3 regions of the Blautia fusiformis genome follow, and region 3 is predicted to be linked to each of the others. Evidence: riboswitches for the same ligand, from Rfam matches in the RefSeq annotation. Region 3 holds a riboswitch; each other region holds the start of a gene.
The links. A riboswitch is a leader RNA that binds a small molecule or an ion and turns the genes downstream of it on or off. The one in region 3 is predicted to bind cyclic di-GMP.
Positions count from the first base shown of each region.

Region 1: another riboswitch for cyclic di-GMP. It lies ahead of LKD46_RS05485 (GGDEF domain-containing protein); the one in region 3 lies ahead of LKD46_RS01910 (hybrid sensor histidine kinase/response regulator).
Region 2: another riboswitch for cyclic di-GMP. It lies ahead of LKD46_RS05450 (substrate-binding periplasmic protein); the one in region 3 lies ahead of LKD46_RS01910 (hybrid sensor histidine kinase/response regulator).

Region 1 covers NZ_JAJEPT010000004.1:197,653-203,571, forward strand. The annotation lists gene LKD46_RS05475 (transporter substrate-binding domain-containing protein) at 1-927, shown strand, start outside; gene LKD46_RS05480 (response regulator) at 1,106-3,937, shown strand; cyclic di-GMP riboswitch class I at 4,101-4,176, shown strand; gene LKD46_RS05485 (GGDEF domain-containing protein) at 4,476-5,525, shown strand.
Region 2 covers NZ_JAJEPT010000004.1:186,905-192,823, reverse strand. The annotation lists gene LKD46_RS05455 (ATP-binding response regulator) at 1-1,502, opposite strand, end outside; gene LKD46_RS05450 (substrate-binding periplasmic protein) at 1,486-2,301, opposite strand; cyclic di-GMP riboswitch class I at 2,509-2,584, opposite strand; gene LKD46_RS05445 (RidA family protein) at 2,786-3,157, opposite strand; gene LKD46_RS05440 (serine hydrolase) at 3,252-4,718, opposite strand; gene LKD46_RS05435 (ATP-dependent DNA helicase) at 4,842-5,919, opposite strand, start outside.
Region 3 covers NZ_JAJEPT010000002.1:180-6,098, reverse strand. The annotation lists gene LKD46_RS01920 (helix-turn-helix domain-containing protein) at 1-136, opposite strand, end outside; gene LKD46_RS01915 (glycerol dehydrogenase) at 294-1,394, opposite strand; gene LKD46_RS01910 (hybrid sensor histidine kinase/response regulator) at 1,575-4,781, opposite strand; cyclic di-GMP riboswitch class I at 5,014-5,104, opposite strand; partial or broken gene LKD46_RS01905 (IS110 family transposase) at 5,598-5,919, opposite strand, start outside.

The DNA.
Region 1 (5,919 bases), on a different contig from region 3:
GATGAGAACTATGGCCGGATTGAAGATATCCGGCAGACTTTATTTGAAATATTTGGTGATGAAGCAAAGAAAAAGAATATTGCACTTCATTACACAATAAATGTGGAGCATGAGCATATACTGACAGATACTACCAAGGTAAAAGAAATATTTGTCAATATCCTGAGCAATGCCATAAAATATACCCCATCCGGTGGTTCTGTTATGATAAACATAGACGAATTAGTATGTGATGAGCCCGGGTACATGATGGTAAGGACCAGGGTGAGCGATACCGGAATCGGTATGAGCCAGGATTATCTGACAAAGATTTTCGATGCATTCACGCGTGAGCGAAACACTACAAAGAGCAAAATCACAGGAAGCGGATTGGGAATGTCAATCGTAAAGAGATATGTTGATCTGCTCGGCGGAACAATAGATGTAGAGAGTGAGCCTGGAAAGGGCAGCACCTTTACTGTAACATTAAAACACAGGATAGCGGATGAAAGCTATTATGTAAAAAAACATGATGAAGGCTCTGGAACAGCCAGTAAAATCCTTGAAGGCAAGAATATCCTTTTGGCAGAGGACAATGATCTGAATGCAGAGATTGCAGAAGCAATACTTGAGCGTGCCGGCCTTAAAACAGAACGTGTGGAGGATGGCATTCAGTGTGTAAATAAGATAACAAAAATGCCGGTGGGAACATATGATATGATCCTCATGGATATCCAGATGCCCCGAATGGACGGTTATAAAGCAACACAGGCAATCAGGCACTTACCGGATAAGGATAAGGCATGCATACCGATCGTTGCAATGACGGCAAATGCATTTGAAGAAGATAAGCGGGATGCTGTTGCAGCTGGAATGAATGGTCATATTGCAAAGCCGATCCAGATTGATAAACTGCTGTCGATGTTAGCGGAAGTTTTAAGGCAGTAAGAAAACTAATAATTTCGTGTTATACTGAATGGAGTGGTCATTCTTTCTGTATTGAAAAAACAGGAAAACTTACAGACTGGGAAGGACAACAGCATGAACGCAAACAGACTGCGTTCATGAGCAAGTAGCGAAAGCGGATTGCGAATGTCCGCTTTACTGGATGATAAAGAGGAAATGAATGAACAGAAAGATAGAAAAACAGATAAGAAAAAAGAGTAAGAATAATAGAGTATGTTTGAGCATTTTTGCATTTGTCATGCTGCTTTTTGTACCGTTTTTTGTTTATGCGTCGGAAACAAAAAGTGATGGGAATACAACTCAGGTAATAAAGGAAGAAAATAAAACCGTGAGAGTTGGCTATTTCCCATATGCCAATTTTCAGGAAGGCGGCTATGGGGAACACAAGCAGGGAGCAGGCTATGAGTATCTCCAGAAGATTTCGTATATAACTGGCTGGAAGTATGAATATGTCTATGGCTCATTTAAAGAGTGTCTGGATATGTTGGCAGATGGAGAAATAGATATACTTGGAAATGTCAGTTACACACCGGAAAGAGCAGAATCTATAGATTACTCAACCTATGCCGCAGGAACAGAAAGATATTGGATCTATACCCGGGAAGATCATACAGATCTTATGGATGGTGATCCAAAGCAGATGAATGGCTGTCGTATTGGTGTAGCAGATGGAAGCTATCAGAAAGAACTTCTGGAAAAATGGCTGGACAGCAATCAGATCCAGGCAGAGGTGGTTGTTTGTAAAGGCTATGATGAAATGATAGAAAAACTGGATGCAGATGAACTGGATGCACTTGTGATCCCAGTGCTGTCTGTCAACAGCGATTTTATTGCCATTGCCAATATCGGTGCAAGTGACTGTTATTTCGGTGTATCAAAATCCAGACCAGATCTGTTAAAGGAATTAAATTCTGCCATGGAAGAAATCAACAATACAGAAACGGACTACAGCAGCAAGCTGTATGCCCGTTATGAAGGAAAAGCGGTCATAAACTATGCACTCAACAAGGAAGAAAAACAATGGCTGGATGCACATGAAAATACGATCCGCGTGGGATATCTAAAGGATAATCTTCCTTTTTGTGGTGAAGAAAATGGGAAACTCACAGGAATTCTTGGAACTGTTCTGGATACTGTTCAGGAAAAATATAAAATTACGATCAAGGCAGTTCCATGTTCCACGGGAGTAGAGATGAATGAGGCATTGCAATCTGGCAAAATAGATATTGCCGGTCCTATCATTCAGGATTTTTATACACAGGAACAGTTTCAAGTGGTTTTGACGGATGCAATCTTTGATATTACGCCGGTTGTTATTTACAAGGGAAAAGAATATAGCAGCAGTCTCTCTACGGTCGCAGTGACAGAGACCTCACTGTATTCTGGATTGATGGTGTCCCTTCTTTTTCCAGATGCAGAAATCAAACAATATGATACACAGGAAGAATGCCTGGAGGCTGTAGCAAATGGAAAAGTGGGAGCAACTGTCGTTCCATCCTCAAAGATCAATATTCTTAATGAAAGTCCACTGACCCAAAGTCTGTCATTTGCAGAGATGGCAAAACGGCAGGAATTAGGAATGTTCACGACGAGAGAAAACAGAAGAGCAGCTACCATTATCAATAAAGCAATTGAGCAGTCATCCAATGTTTTAAATGGTGTTGTCCTTGCACAGAATTCTGTTTCAGAAAAGGAAATGACCTTGAAGGATATCCTTGCTGAGCATGCAGGCTTAGTTATCGGAGTTTCGTTTGTGATTATTTTTGTACTGCTTCTTCTGGTTTATTCTCTTTCCGTGAGTAGAAAAAAACAGATGGAAGCCCTGAAAGAAGCACAGAATGCAAATGCGGCGAATATTGCAAAAACGACATTCCTGAACCATATGTCTCATGATCTCAGGACACCAATGAATGCAATTGTTGGATTTACAGATATTGCCATGAAGAGGAAACCGGACAAAGAGGTGGAGAATTGTCTGAAAAAGATCAGGCAGAGTTCAGAATATCTGATGACACTGATCAACGATGTGTTGGATATCAGCCGCATTGAAAGTGGTAAACTGGAATATAAACCGGTACCGACAGATCTCAGGGATATGATAAATACTGTTTTGTCGATCGCAAAGGGATATATGGAAAATCGTGACCTTAATTTGTATGTTTCAAGAGAAAAACTAAAAACTCCTTATGTGATGGTAGATGAACTCAGAATCAGGGAAGTATTGCTCAACATTATCAGTAATGCAGTCAAATTTACAAAAGACGGAGGCACCATTTCATTCGCTGCAGAAAACGCTCCGGGTAATGATGAGAATCATATAATTGTACGCTATCGTATATCAGATACCGGAATTGGTATGAGTGAGGAGTTCCAGACCAGAATATTTGATGAGTTCAGTCAGGAAAATGGTGGGGCAAGAACCAGCTATAAGGGAGCCGGACTGGGAATGGCCATTGCCAAACAGTATGTAGATCTTATGGGTGGAAAAATTGAGGTCAGCAGCAGAAAGGGTATTGGCTCAACATTTACGGTAGAAATTCCCCTGCTTATAGCAGAACAGATACTGTCTGAAAAGGAAGAAAAGTTAAGGAAAGATATGGATTTACATGGTCTGCATGTCCTTTTGGCAGAGGACAATGATTTAAATGCAGAGATAGCAGCAGCTTTGCTGGAAGAACAAGGGATGATCGTAACTAGGACTGCCGATGGAAAATCTGCCTTGGCACAGTTTTGCAATACAGCTCCGGGGACCTTTGATCTGATTTTGATGGATATCATGATGCCGGAAATGAATGGCTATGAAACGACAAAAGCTATCAGAAATCTGTCGGAGCGTCCAGACGGAAAGGAGATCCCTATTATTGCAATGACAGCAAATGCATTTGCAGAGGATGTACAGGCTGCTTTGCATGCCGGAATGGATGACCATGTGGCGAAGCCGGTTGATATGAGGATTTTAATATCTGTCATCACAAAATATATAGAACGGTAATGTCAATGCTGCGTGGATTTCGGAAGTGGGAGAACAGTTCGATATATATATCGGCTGTTCTTTTTTTATTTTTGGACGTTAAAACGGTAATGTTTTTCTTGTATATAGTAGAGCACTATAGTATAATAAAACCAGTTTTTTTGTATACGTGTAAAAGCTATAATAAGGAAATCGGCAAACCAGATGAAAGTCTGGGACGCAAAGCTACAGGGCCTGTAAAATGGCAGCCAGTTGCATAAAATGAGGTGCACTGTCTGGTTGGCAGTGCTTTTTTTGAGGAATGATTTATCAACAGGAGATGATCTTCCCGATATTTGTACACAGACAGTTTATGATCCAAACATCAATGACATGAGTGGATTGATAAGCTGCTGTTGATGTTAGCGGAAGTTATAAAGCAACAAGAAAACTGCTGCAACTGTCATTCCATCTTCAAAGATTAATATTCTTAATGAAAGTTCGCTGACCAAAAGTCTGTCATTTGATTTCCTGTAGGAAAGTAAATGAATATTATTTAAGGTTTGGGATAAATTGTGAAATGCAGACAAACAAGAAAAGTAAAAATATAATAGGTATTATACAGAGTTTCCTTATATTGATATTAGTAGTTCTTATTATTTTTATGATGATTCAGATTAGTAGGCTGCAGGGGACAGCACGCGTAATAAATTATGCAGGTCTGGTACGTGGAGCTACACAGCGTGAAGTAAAATTAGAAATTACAGGAAACCAAAATGAAGAATTAATTAAATATTTGGATGATATTCTTCTTGGATTGAGATATCAGGATGGACATTATGATCTGGTAAAACTCAATGACGAAGAATACCAGGAAAAATTGCAAATCCAGAGTGATTACTGGGATAAATTGAAAACAGAAATTGAAGCAGCAAGAAACAAGGGATACGAAAATACAGACATTGTTAATATGAGTGAAATATATTTTTCGATGGCAGATGAAACTGTCTCTTCCGCAGAAAGCTATTCAGAAAAGATCGCTGTAAAGATTCGTACTATAGAGCTTTTGTCGGCACTTGATATGTTGAGTCTGGTGATATTGGTTATTATGCAGACTCTAAGGGCAATGCAGATGGCAATGCAAAACAGACTGCTGGAACAGAAAGCATTCATAGATGCCCATACTGGGCTGCCAAATAAAAATGCCTGTAATGATCTTCTTAATAAAAAAGATATAATTACAGATCCTACAGCTTGCATAATGTTTGATTTAAATAATTTAAAAACTGTAAATGATACAATGGGACATTCCGCAGGAGATCAGTTAATAATAAATTTCGCAAAGCTTTTGCGCAGTGTTATTCCAGAAAAGGATTTTGTTGGAAGATATGGCGGAGATGAGTTTATAGCAGTCATTTATCATACAAGCGAGGCGAAAATTAAGGAAATATTAAAATCCTTGAACAGAGAAAAAGACAGATTAAATAGTTATGAAAATCAAATACCAATCGACTATGCATGCGGATGGGCATTATCCTCCGATGATATGTCGTGTACAATGCAGATGTTATTGGATGCTGCAGATGCTTATATGTATAAAAATAAACAGATATGCAAGAAATATAATTAGCTTTCAGCTCAGAGTAGATAAAAGATAATAGACGCGATCAGACGAAATATTGTTTTGCGTAGAAACACTGGAAATCCTTGAAAACAAAGGATTCTTGGTATAAGATGAAACAAGTCAAAGCACGTTATTGCGTAAAAAAAGAAAGCAATATATTTATACCGTGAAGTCTGGAAAGTGTTGATTTTAAAGCATTTTTGGATGTGTGGGATGCTTTGAAAATATGATTTTGTGACAATTTTGTGACAAACGGCGGAAAAATCACGGATTTACAAAGACGAAGCATATTGATTTCATGATCGGCATATGCTATAATGCCAGTAGGCAAAAAAGATATGACGATGTTCCATGTGAACAAAGAACGAACCCCCGTATGTACCACCAATACATGCGAGGG
Region 2 (5,919 bases), on a different contig from region 3:
ATTGTCGTCATTCCTGGCTGTTCGGATGGGATTTCCATGCAGCTAAGATAAATATGTCCGTTTTCTCTGTTATATTTCACTGCATTGGACAGGATATTCATCATCACACGTTTCACATACCCCGGACTTCCAATAAGATTCCGGTGTATGATTTCTTTTTTCTCCCACATGATCCGGATATTCTGTTCTGCTGCCACCTGCTCGATCACAACAAATACTTCCCTGGAAATACTTCTCAGATTAAATGGGATCTCCTCCAGAACGATCTCACCGGACTCCAGCTTACTCATATCCAGAACATCATTTACCAGCTCCAGCAACAGATTGGATGCCTCTTTAATCTTTGTCCTGTATTCCGTCTGTTTCTCCATATCATCTGCATAATGGTCTGCCATATCGACCAAGCCGCAGATTCCATTGATCGGAGTCCGGATATCATGGCTCATCCGCTGGAGAAACTCTGTTTTTGCCTCATTGGCAGCCTCTGCCTTTTTTGCAGCTATCAGAAGTTCTGCCTTATATTTTTCGTCTTTTTCCTGTTCCTGTTTCCGGTGTGTCAGATTGGTTCTATATGCCCAGAACCAGAATATACTGAATATCAGAAGATAAATAAAAATAACACCTGCTACATTTAATGGAAGATTATGAAACACTTCCGTATCCGGAAGATACGCATAAATATAATAATCCCGCTGCTTCAGCATGATTCCGTAGCATCTGGTTCCTTCATTCTTCAAATGATAAATGTGCTGACTGTCTGTATGCTTTTTCATTGCCTGAACAACTTCGTTGTCGGCTGTATTCTGCCCTAACAGCCTCTCATCATTACTGGCAACAACGATCCCATCATCTGCAACAATGATCGTTCCATCTTTCTGGACACTATAACCATTTAAAAGCTCTTGTATCGTCAGGGTATAATTTCTGGTAAATTCAGGAGATGTGTAGTAATAGATTGCAACGATACCTGGCACATCTTTTCTGGCACAGGCTGCAATGTCAATATAGGATCCATCTTTCCTGGCAAACCGTTCTGAATAAGATCTTTCTTCATATCCGGCAAAATCCATGATAATTTCTTTTTGCAGATACTCCGTGATCTCATTAGTCAGAGACTCCTCCATACTGTATTCACAGTCCATCTTTCCTTCTTTATCCAGCACTATGATGCCATCCACCCAGAGAGTCTGCAGGTTTTCTTTCAGCAAATCCTGGCTTAGCTGATCGCCGTTTTCTGTTTCCATGCTAATATTTGTACTCATCTGTCTGGCACTTTCAATGGCACGTAAAAGACTTTTGGATTCCGAAGATTCATTATAATGGGTGTAGGTTGAGCACTGCACTTTGACATAGTTTACGATCTCCACCAGTCTTTTCTCTGCTTCCGCTTTTTCTGCGTAGAAGAAATAAAACAGAGAGACTACAGCCACACAGATTCCGAGCAGACCTCCGAGCAGCTGGATTCGTTTTCCTTTTGTCTTTCTCTTAATATCCAAGATCATCCACCTCCAGATACTTCTGGGGATCATCCAGATATTTTTCAATAATTTTCAGGGATGTGCCATCCTGACGCATCTCCGCCAGTGTCTGATCCATCTGCTCACAGATTCCCCTGTCATCATCTTTTGCAAAAGCGACACCTATTCCGGTGATCATAAGAGGCTCTTCCAGGATACGGAAGCTTGTATCATAATCCTTCATATACTGAACGATAGATTCCTCGTGTGCGGCAACTGCATCTACATATCCTTTCCCAAGAAACGTATAGATCAGTTCCCGATGTCCAAGACTGATCAGATTTCCCAATTTGGGGATTCTTTCATCTGTCCGGTTCAGAAAGATGCTTTCCGGTTTGGTTGTGGACTGAACAGCCAGATTCTTTCCCTCCAGATCACTCAGTTTATAGATATCACTGTTCTCATTTACAGCGACCACCTGACGGCTTGCTATGTATGGTCCTGCCCATCGGTAATCGTCAAGGCGCCCTTCCATGGAAAAACATCCCATGATACAATCAATCTCTCCACTCTCTACCAGTTCTTTTTTCTTCTCCCAGTTGATCTGGACAACCTTCACCTGATATCCCATTCTCTCGAAAGCTTCTGTAGCCAGTTCTACATCTATACCCGTCGGTACACCATCCTCATTCAGATAATTGTATGGTGGATAATTATCGCTGCCAAGGGTAATAACAGGCTTTTCTGGTTCTTCTTTCGTGTTATCTGTGTTTTTACACCCTGACAGGGTGACTGCTAAGATGCCCGCAAGCAGAATGCCTGCAATCACTCTTTTTCCTTTCATTTTCCATCTATCCCTAACTATCCTTTTTGTTTTTTTCATATCTGTATTTACGGTTTCCAGCCTCGCATTATTTTCCCGCTCCACACGGATCGCTTCCTGCTGATTTCTACGCATAACAAGAGAAATCACCAGCATAACGCAGACAGCTACGACAACCGTAAAGCTAACGATAAAAAAAACACCGTCTCACAGACAGTGCACCTCATTTCATGCAACTGGCTGCCATTTTACAGGCCCTATAGCTTTGCGTCCCAGACTTTCATCTGGTTTGCCGATCATCCTTATTAAGCTTTTATACGTATCCTAAAAAACTGGTTTTATTATACTACAGCGCTCTACTTTACACAAGAAAAAACATTACCGTTTTAACGCCTGAAAACACACAAAAAGAGATTGCTCCAAAACAGAGAAAAATACTTTATCCCCACGAAAAAAATCCCCGCGTCTGACTGAAATCAGACAACAGGGATTTTTTATCAAATCATCAGATTGCTGCGATCACTTCTACCTCGCAGAGAACGTTCTTTGGCAGTGTCTTGACTGCAACACAGGAACGTGCAGGTTTATTTACGAAATATTTGGCATATACTTCATTAAATGCCGCAAAATCGTTCATATCTGCAAGGAAGCATACTGTCTTGACTGCATTCTCATAGCTGGAGCCGGCAGCTTCCAGAACTGCTCCGAGGTTCTTCATAACACGGTCAGCCTGCTCCTCGATGGTTGTTCCAACTACCTCTCCGGTTGCCGGATCCACCGGGATCTGACCGGATGTGTAAAGCGTATCTCCATGGATGATAGCCTGGGAGTATGGTCCGATTGCTGCAGGTGCTTTGTCTGTATGTACTGTCTTCATAATAGAATTCTCCTTTCACGAACATTTCGGATACTTCTCTGTCGGAAATATCCATCAGGATCTTGCTCAGCTGTTTTTTATTCTAACTCACAGATCACCCCTGGTCAAGGTCCATATTCAGATAATTATAAACAATACCGGAAATATCCCGGATATGCGAAACTGCGTCCCCAGGTTTACAGTCTTCTGACATCACACAGAGGATATATGTAGTCTTTTTTCCATATACAATGGCGATATCATGCTGGTCCGTATCCGTTTCTCCAGTCTTATTTGCAATTTCCACGGACGCAGATATCCCGCTGGGGATCTTAGTAGTAACCTGCTGATTCAGAAGCAGATTACGCATAGCCTCCGAAGCTTCTTTCGATACACATTCTCCTTTATAGATCCGGAAAAGAAGCTCTGCGCAGTCTTTTACGGAAGTGGTGTTCCTGCCGCCGAGGCCGACGTCCTTTGAAGAGGACGGGCTTAAGATGTGCTGAACGGAAGTATCTGCAAATTTCTGTTCCGCAAGAAATCCATTTACAGCCTGTGCTCCGTCCTTAAAAACACCCGATGCTGTCTGCAGACGTACCAGCTCATTAAAGGATTCATTGTCACTGACTGTGATCATATTCCAGAGAAGATCATTGACCTTTGTGGATACGGACGGATCTGTAACATCTTTTTTCATTTTTGCCGCTTCGCTCTGAAGGACTGTATCCATGTTGGCATAGGTCTGGGCCATGACAAACACTTTGATCAGACTGGCTGAGTACAGTGATTGACTGTTCTGTTCAAACTCCTGATCACTGGTCAGATCCTTTACATAAACGCTCCATGTACCCTCATAGGTTCCAAGAAGATCTGCAAGCCGTTTCTCAAGGCCATCCATTCCCAGATCTTTCGTCTCGACTTTTCCGGATTTATCCACGGAAAATCCCTCCGGAGTCTCTCCCTCTTCCTGGAGCAGAACGCCGTTTTCTCCGCCAAAATAATAATATCCGTCAAACATCTGTCCTGCAGCATTCATTTCCAGATAATGGATACCTGGATCTGTGACCATTTTTCCATATTCATCAAAATAATACAGCCCGTTGTATGTTGTTTTGTCCACCACCAGCTCATCCATATAACGTACCTGTGGAGAGGCGCTGAGTTTTCCCAGATTGTTTACCATATAACAGCCGTCAAAAGAAACTTCCTCACCGCTGCCGTCTTTTGCCGGAGCCTTCAGATCGGTGATCTGGACCATATGCGAGTTTCCCGCTGTAAATTTACCGCTTTCGTCGTGATAATAATATCCATCAAAAACCGTTCCGTCGATCTCAAAATGATCAAAATAATACACTGCCGGAGTATTTTCTTTGGTTCCATCTTCATTCAGGCAGTAAAAGCCATTGCTTTTCAGAATATATTTCCCGTTTTCACCGGGAATTGGAAGTATCTGGGACTCCTCCGTAACAGAACCAAGGCTTCCCTGTGCCGTCTGCTGCACTGTTGTCGCAAAAACCGGCTGTGCGAGCATCACTGTGCTCAGACAAAATGCCAATGCTTTATATATTTTTTTTCGTCTCATATACTTCTTTCACTTTTCTTATGATCCTATTTTACAGTTTCTTGTCCTGATCCGGCATCCACACATTCCTCCAGTGATTTTCCAGATAAAGACTCTATAAGTATATCGGATTTCTCCGTTCTGTCAAGTAAACCTCTTCCAGAACGTCTCCACTGCACCTTCTACCGTATCCAGCCTGCAGCCTGTACGGTCCTGCCATTCCCTGGGAAAGATTTCCTGGTAATCCCGATCCCAGAAGCGGTCATCCAGAAGCAATATCACGCCTTTATCCTCTTTTGTGCGGATCACGCGCCCGGCGGCCTGAAGCACCTTGTTCATACCCGGATAGCGATATGCATAATCAAAACCACAGTGATTCTTTTTATCGTAATACTCTTTCAGGATCTCACGCTGACTGCCGATCTGGGGAAGTCCGGTTCCTACGATCACTGCCCCGATCAGACTTTCCCCTGTCAGATCAACACCCTCAGAAAAAATCCCTCCAAGGACACAGAACCCTACCAGGGTACCTTCCCGTTCCTGAAATTCCTCCAAAAATCCTTCCCGTTCCTGTTCTGTCATATCTGGTGTCTGACACACGCAGCGCACCCAGTCTACGGAAAATTCTTCCTCATAAACCTGCAGTACGTCTTCCATAAGACGATACGACGGAAAAAACACCATATAATTTCCCTGCCTCTGCCAGACACATCTGGCAATATATCCGGCGATCTTCCGGTATTCTGCACGATTTCTCCGGGTATACCGGCTGCTTACGTCGCTGCCGATAAGAATCCTGCGGTTTTCTTTTGGGAAAGGAGACTGCACATAAATCCCATAGGCATCACGGTCTGTTGTCAAAAGCTCCCGGTAATAGAGCATGGGAAACATTGTAGCTGAAAAGAAAATAGCACTTTTCCCTTTTTTCAGGTATTCTCCCAGATTTTCTGCCGGGTTCACACAGAACAGCCTCAGACGAAATCCTTCTTCTGCGCTGTTTTCGGTATATACTACATAATTTTCATCTACCAGCTCTGAAACATTTAAAAAATCACGCACTATAAAATAAAATTCCAGTATTTCCCTGCGTAGTTCTTCTTCCAGTTCTTTTTCCTCCAGTATTTCTTCCAGTTCACCTGATATCGTGAGAAATGTGATCGGCAGTACTCCGGGATTGGGAAGCACCTGATACCCTTTTCCTGTTTCCGCAAGATTCTCTTCC
Region 3 (5,919 bases):
AATTATGAAAATGGAGATAATCGATATCGTTCCCATAATTCTGAACCCACTTCTGTCCAAGCAATGCAAGGATGGGGCTCCCCTCCGGCATCTTATAATATCGAAGCTCCATTTTGGGTTTTCGTTTTTTTGCCACAAATATTCCTCCGTATGTTTTTTGTTCCGATATTTACTGATCTTTCTGTTATATTACAGCCATACATAAAAAAAAGCAACCTGCAGGATAACAATACTTGATAACTCTTGTTTCTGCAGATTGCAATTTTTATATCAGCTATTTACTTTTTATCTGTTTATTCCTCATCCAGGTAATATCTTCCATATGCATCTGCCGCTTTGATTGCTGCAAATACAGTTTCCGGTGTAACTTCAAATGGCATGTTGTGAAGTGTATCATTCTCCGCACATGCAGTTGTGGCAACTTCCATAAGCTGCTCATCCGTTACCTTCCCAGCTCCAAGCTCTGCCAGAGTAACAGGAAGTCCTACTTCAATGCACCATAAGATGATCTCTTCCAGATCTTCCTGGGGAATATTCTCCAGTACCAGCTGTGTGATGGTTCCGAATGCAACTTTTTCTCCATGATACATATGATGGCATTCTTCCAGTACAGTAAATCCGTTATGGATCGCATGTGCACCTGCAAGTCCTGCACTTTCAAAACCAATTCCAGAAAGAAGTGTATTAGCCTCAATCACTTTCTCAACTGCCGGTGTGCATACGCCTGCTTCCAGAGCTATCTTAGCTTTTACGCCCTCATCCATCAAGGTATTAAAGCAAAGTTCAGCCAGTGCCATGGCAGCCTCTGTTGTCTTACCTCCTGCACAGGAAGTTGCTCCGCTTCTCTTGCATGCCCTTGCCTCAAAATATGTTGCCAGTGCATCTCCCATACCAGCCACAGTAAGACGAACCGGCGATTTGGTGATGATATCTGTATCCATCAGAACAAGATTCGGATTCGCCGGAAGAAACAGATATTTTTCAAAAACTCCTTCTTCTGTATAAATAACAGACAAAGCACTGCAAGGGGCATCTGTAGATGCGATCGTCGGGCAGATAAATACCGGTGTTCCCGCATAGTATGCAACTGCCTTCGCTGTATCAAAGATCTTTCCTCCACCAATACCAATGGTAAGATCACACTGCTCATCTTTTACGATCTTTACCAGACGATCAATCTCACTGTTACAGCATTCTCCGTTAAAATAATCAAAAACCACCTCACAGGTACTCTCAGCAAAGCTCTCTTCGATCGTTTTACCGATTCTTTTATATCCGCCTTTACTGATCAGAACCAACGCTTTTTTTCCACTCTTTGCAGCATAAGTTCCAAGATTCTTCATTTCTCCCGCACCCTGTAAATATTTGGACGGACTGATTAAAATTTTCGCCATTTTATACTTCCTTTCTTTGTTTTCAGAAGTCAGCCTCCGCATCCGGCTTTTGTATTTATATTATAATTGCTGTATTTTTTTATTGCAAGGAGTATTTGAGGATTTATGCAGCATCACCTGAGTTACTGTTACTGTTCACTCTGTTCCTAGTAATATACTTTGTGATCACATGAAAATCAGTTACAGCCAGCTTTCCAGAACATCATTCAGCTTATTCATATCCAGCGGTTTCGCGATATGTCCATTCATGCCTGTATTTTTGGCCAGCTGTACATCTTCTGCAAAAGCATTGGCAGTCATGGCAACAATAGGCAGTTTTCCCTTTTCACCCGGAAGGCTCCTGATTGCTGCAGTTGCCTCATAACCATTCATGACAGGCATTTGGATATCCATAAAAACAAGATCATACGAACCTTTCGGAGAAGCTTCCACTTTTTCAACTGCAATTTTCCCATTTTCTGCCGTTTCCACTTTTGCACCTGTCATCTGTAAAATTTCACCAGCAATTTCTCTGTTCAACTCATTATCCTCAACCAGCAGAATCCTTTTTCCCGTGTAGTCTGATTCTGACAGCTTCTCCAGATAATTTCTTGCTATTTTTTCTTTTCTTCCTGAAGTAAACTGCCGCAGTGTTGCCGTCAGCCGGGAACGGAACAGCGGTTTTGCAATAAAAGCATCTACACCTGCAGCCTTTGCTTCTTCTTCAATTTCGCTGAATTCATAGGATGTCAGTACAATGATGGGGATCTCTTTTCCTATCCGCTTCCGGATCTGTCTGGCTGTTTCTATGCCATCCATCTCCGGCATCTTCCAGTCTAAAATAACAGCAAAGTAATCATCTTTCAACTCATGCCGTGCATAACAGCGCTCAACCGCTTCCCTGCCAGAGAGAACCCATTCACCCATAATACCGATTTCCTTTAATGTTGCAACTGTACTTTCACAGCATGTCCTATCATCATCCACAACCAGGACCGGCAGATTCATCAGATTTCTGTCCTGTTCTTTTTCTTTTTCCTGAAGCTCCAGATAAATTGTTACTGTGATTTTAGTTCCCTTGTGCAAGGTACTGTCCACTTTAATAGTGCCATTCATCAGGTTCACAATATTTCTGCTGATTGCCATTCCCAGACCAGTTCCCTGGACTCTGGTTGTCCGGTGGTCATCCGCGCGGCTGAACGGCTCAAACATGATTTTCTGGAATTCCGGTGACATACCGATCCCATTATCCTCAATCGTAAATTCATAGCATCCAAGTTCTGAAAATCCATTTGGCTTTTCCTCTATGGAAAAAATAATATTCCCGCCATCCGGTGTATACTTGATCGCATTACTCATCAGATTCACAAATACCTGCTGAATCCTCAAGCTGTCACCACAGACAGCCTCATGTTCAATATGATTGATGTGTATATCAAAATTATGTTTATGTTCATCAAGCACCGGTTTCGTAAGTGTAATAAGATTATCTACCAGCTCTGACAGATTGAAATCTTCCTGTGCCAGTGTCATTTTTCCACTTTCAATGCGTGCCATATCCAATACTTCATTGATCAGCCCCAGCAGATGGCGGCTTGATTCTGTGATCTTGCCGAGGCATTCAATGACTCTGTCCTGGCTCTCAACATTTGCTCCTGCGATTGCTGTCAGACCCACAATCGCATTCATTGGTGTCCGGATATCATGGGACATATTGGAAAGGAATTCTGTTTTCGCACGATTTGCATTTTCTGCGGACCGGTAAGCCTCTTTCAGTGCCTGACGGGATTCAATCTCTGCTTTCTTCTCCTGTGTCACATCCATGGATGCCAGCAATACCTTTTCCAGCTTTCCATTCTTCCATTCCAAGGGAATATAAGAAGCGATTTTATAAGTCTTTTCATCCAGGCTGCAATACTCAAACTTATAAATATCATTTTCACTTTTCAGTTTTTTCCGAATATTATCCGGGGCTATCAGGATATCTATAACTTCCAATGGTTCCAGTGTCTTATATTTTTCAAGAACCTGCATCTGAAAATCATGATAAAATCCCAGAGGTTTATATATCATCTGTCCATTCAGATTGTAGAATTCATATCTGTCATTTTCCAGATCACAGACAACAAAGCGGTCAACCAGACGCACTATGCTCTGGATCAGCTGCTCCATGGAAGCATTATCTGCTGCCATCTGCAGATGCCGTGCGCTCTCTACCTTTGTCTCTGTGATATCACGTAGAAAGATCATGGCATATTCTGAATCCTCTATTTCGCCACGTATGACCACATTGCGGACCCATCGTTCTTCTCCATTCAGAGTGATACGGCACTCTAAAGCCAATTCGGTTTCCAGCCCCTTCAGCCTTTCTGCAATATAACCACGGTCGTAAAAAGAGGATACCGCCTTCTTATCTGTCTCCACAACATAGGAATCCACAAAATGCCGGATCAATTCATCCCACGTATGACTCTGTTCAAAGACGGTCATCAGGGACGGTTCAACCTTAAAGGTATCAAAAGTATTCGCTTCCAGATTCACATAATACTCGCACAAATCTGCTTTCGTAAAAGCCCGGTGGAAAGCAGCAGATTTTTGTGCCTGCATGATTTCTTTTTTCTCCCCATCAATGTTAATAAAAATCCCGGCAATCCTGCTGGCAGAACCATCCAGACGGCGTATTACTTCTGCCGATGCCCGAAACCACTGGTATTGATTATCCTTCATTCTCATACGATACTCTACCTGGTATTTTATCTGGTTCGTCTTATCCTTAATTGCCGCCTGAAGCTGCACCATTACTCTTTCTTTATCCTGTGGATGCAGAAGATCTGACCAGGATTCCAGTTTATTCGGAAAGTCCAGGGTGTCATGATAGCCAAGCATTTTTCGAAATTCATGACTCCAGTTTGCATTCACAATCTCACTGTTTTCGTCACAGTCAAAATACCAGAAGCCGGAACAGATAGCCTCATTGAGCAGTGCCAAATTTATATGATCCCAGTTGACCTGTACGGACATAACCCAGATCTGTCTGCCCGCCTCATCTGTCGCATCCTCTTTACAAAGCCGTACATTATTCACTGTACCGTCTGCTGCAAGGATCTGTGCTTCCCCTGTTCCGTGAAGCTGCAAAAAACGGTCTCGCTCCAGTATATCTTCCTCGTCATAAAAGAAATTTCTCAATGAGCCTTTTGTCTGTTCCATGAAAGTATCGAATGTATATCCTGTACTATGCAACAGCAGATTATCCACAGACAAAATAGACAGGTTTTGGTCATAAGATCCTGTCATTATACCTACCCCGCCATTATTTTCCAGTGTTTTCTGTACGGCCTGTGACATGGCCTGTGTCTGCCCCGTTACAGTCTCACCTAAGGAATATATTTTGTCTTCATAATTTTTCATTTTATAAAAGTCCTCTCTCCGTCTTATGCCTTCTTCATCCTGCTTTTATCTGTATACAGAAAACCTGTCCCTGCTAGTTTCGTTACCCATTTTTGCATACAAAAAGGACATCTGCCAAAATCTGCCAGTGTCCCTACTATATTCTTTAAAATCACACATCTATATAGTATAAAAGGTATCGGAATCTCTTCTGTTCAAACATCTTTTCCATATATTATGATGATATGGAAACAGTGGCAACCGGCTGACATGGTCAAACTTTCTGACTTTAGTCCCTTCTGGCTTTGCGACCCTGCCTTTCAACAGGTTTGCCTTTAAAATAATTTTCATTTTTTCCAAAAATAAAATACCATGTGGTTTTTCTTACGTCAATAATATTTTGGTGGAAAATTTACATATATTTTAACCGAATCAAGTAACTCCCCTGTGGAGGTTACGAAAAGCAATAAGCAGTGGGTGAGGACCTCTCTATTCTTTTTAGTGCATGTTCAACAAAAATCCTTGATTTTACTGACTTTGCTGAACAGTTAATAAGTTACATATATCTACAAAATAGAGTTTTCTGGATATGAAGTGACTTCATGGAGTCCATTTCTGATGATTTTAGGTACAAGAAATAAAACGTCTTTGTTTCTTCTTATGAAGGCCTTCCTGTTTCCCAAATCCACCTACAGTAACTAACCTCTCATGTCTACCAGGATCACCATCCTCTGACGAGTCCTAAATTGTCGGGTAGAAACACCTATTACTAGGTATATCCCCCACAGATCCGTACGTGCCCAATTCAGGCATACGGCTCTTCACGACACTTATGCCTCAGATTATCCATATAGGCTCACGGCTGTATACCAGGTCTCTTATTTCGGCATAAATGCCTTCTGGCATGTATGGGATTGAATATCTCCCATCCACAACTAGTTTTGCGATTGTTTTCGGATCTTTTGAATCTGTTTTCTTTGGACTGTTATCATCAAGTTCCTTGATCTTCTTAACCGAGAATGGATTGACCATTACTAATCTTTTCTGATGATCATTTACATACTTCACAAACGCAAACCAGTAATGACCTGTTGGCTCGCAGCCGATCAGAACTGCAGTCTTTTTATTCTCAGTCTTAAGTGTCTCTGCCCAAAGGTTG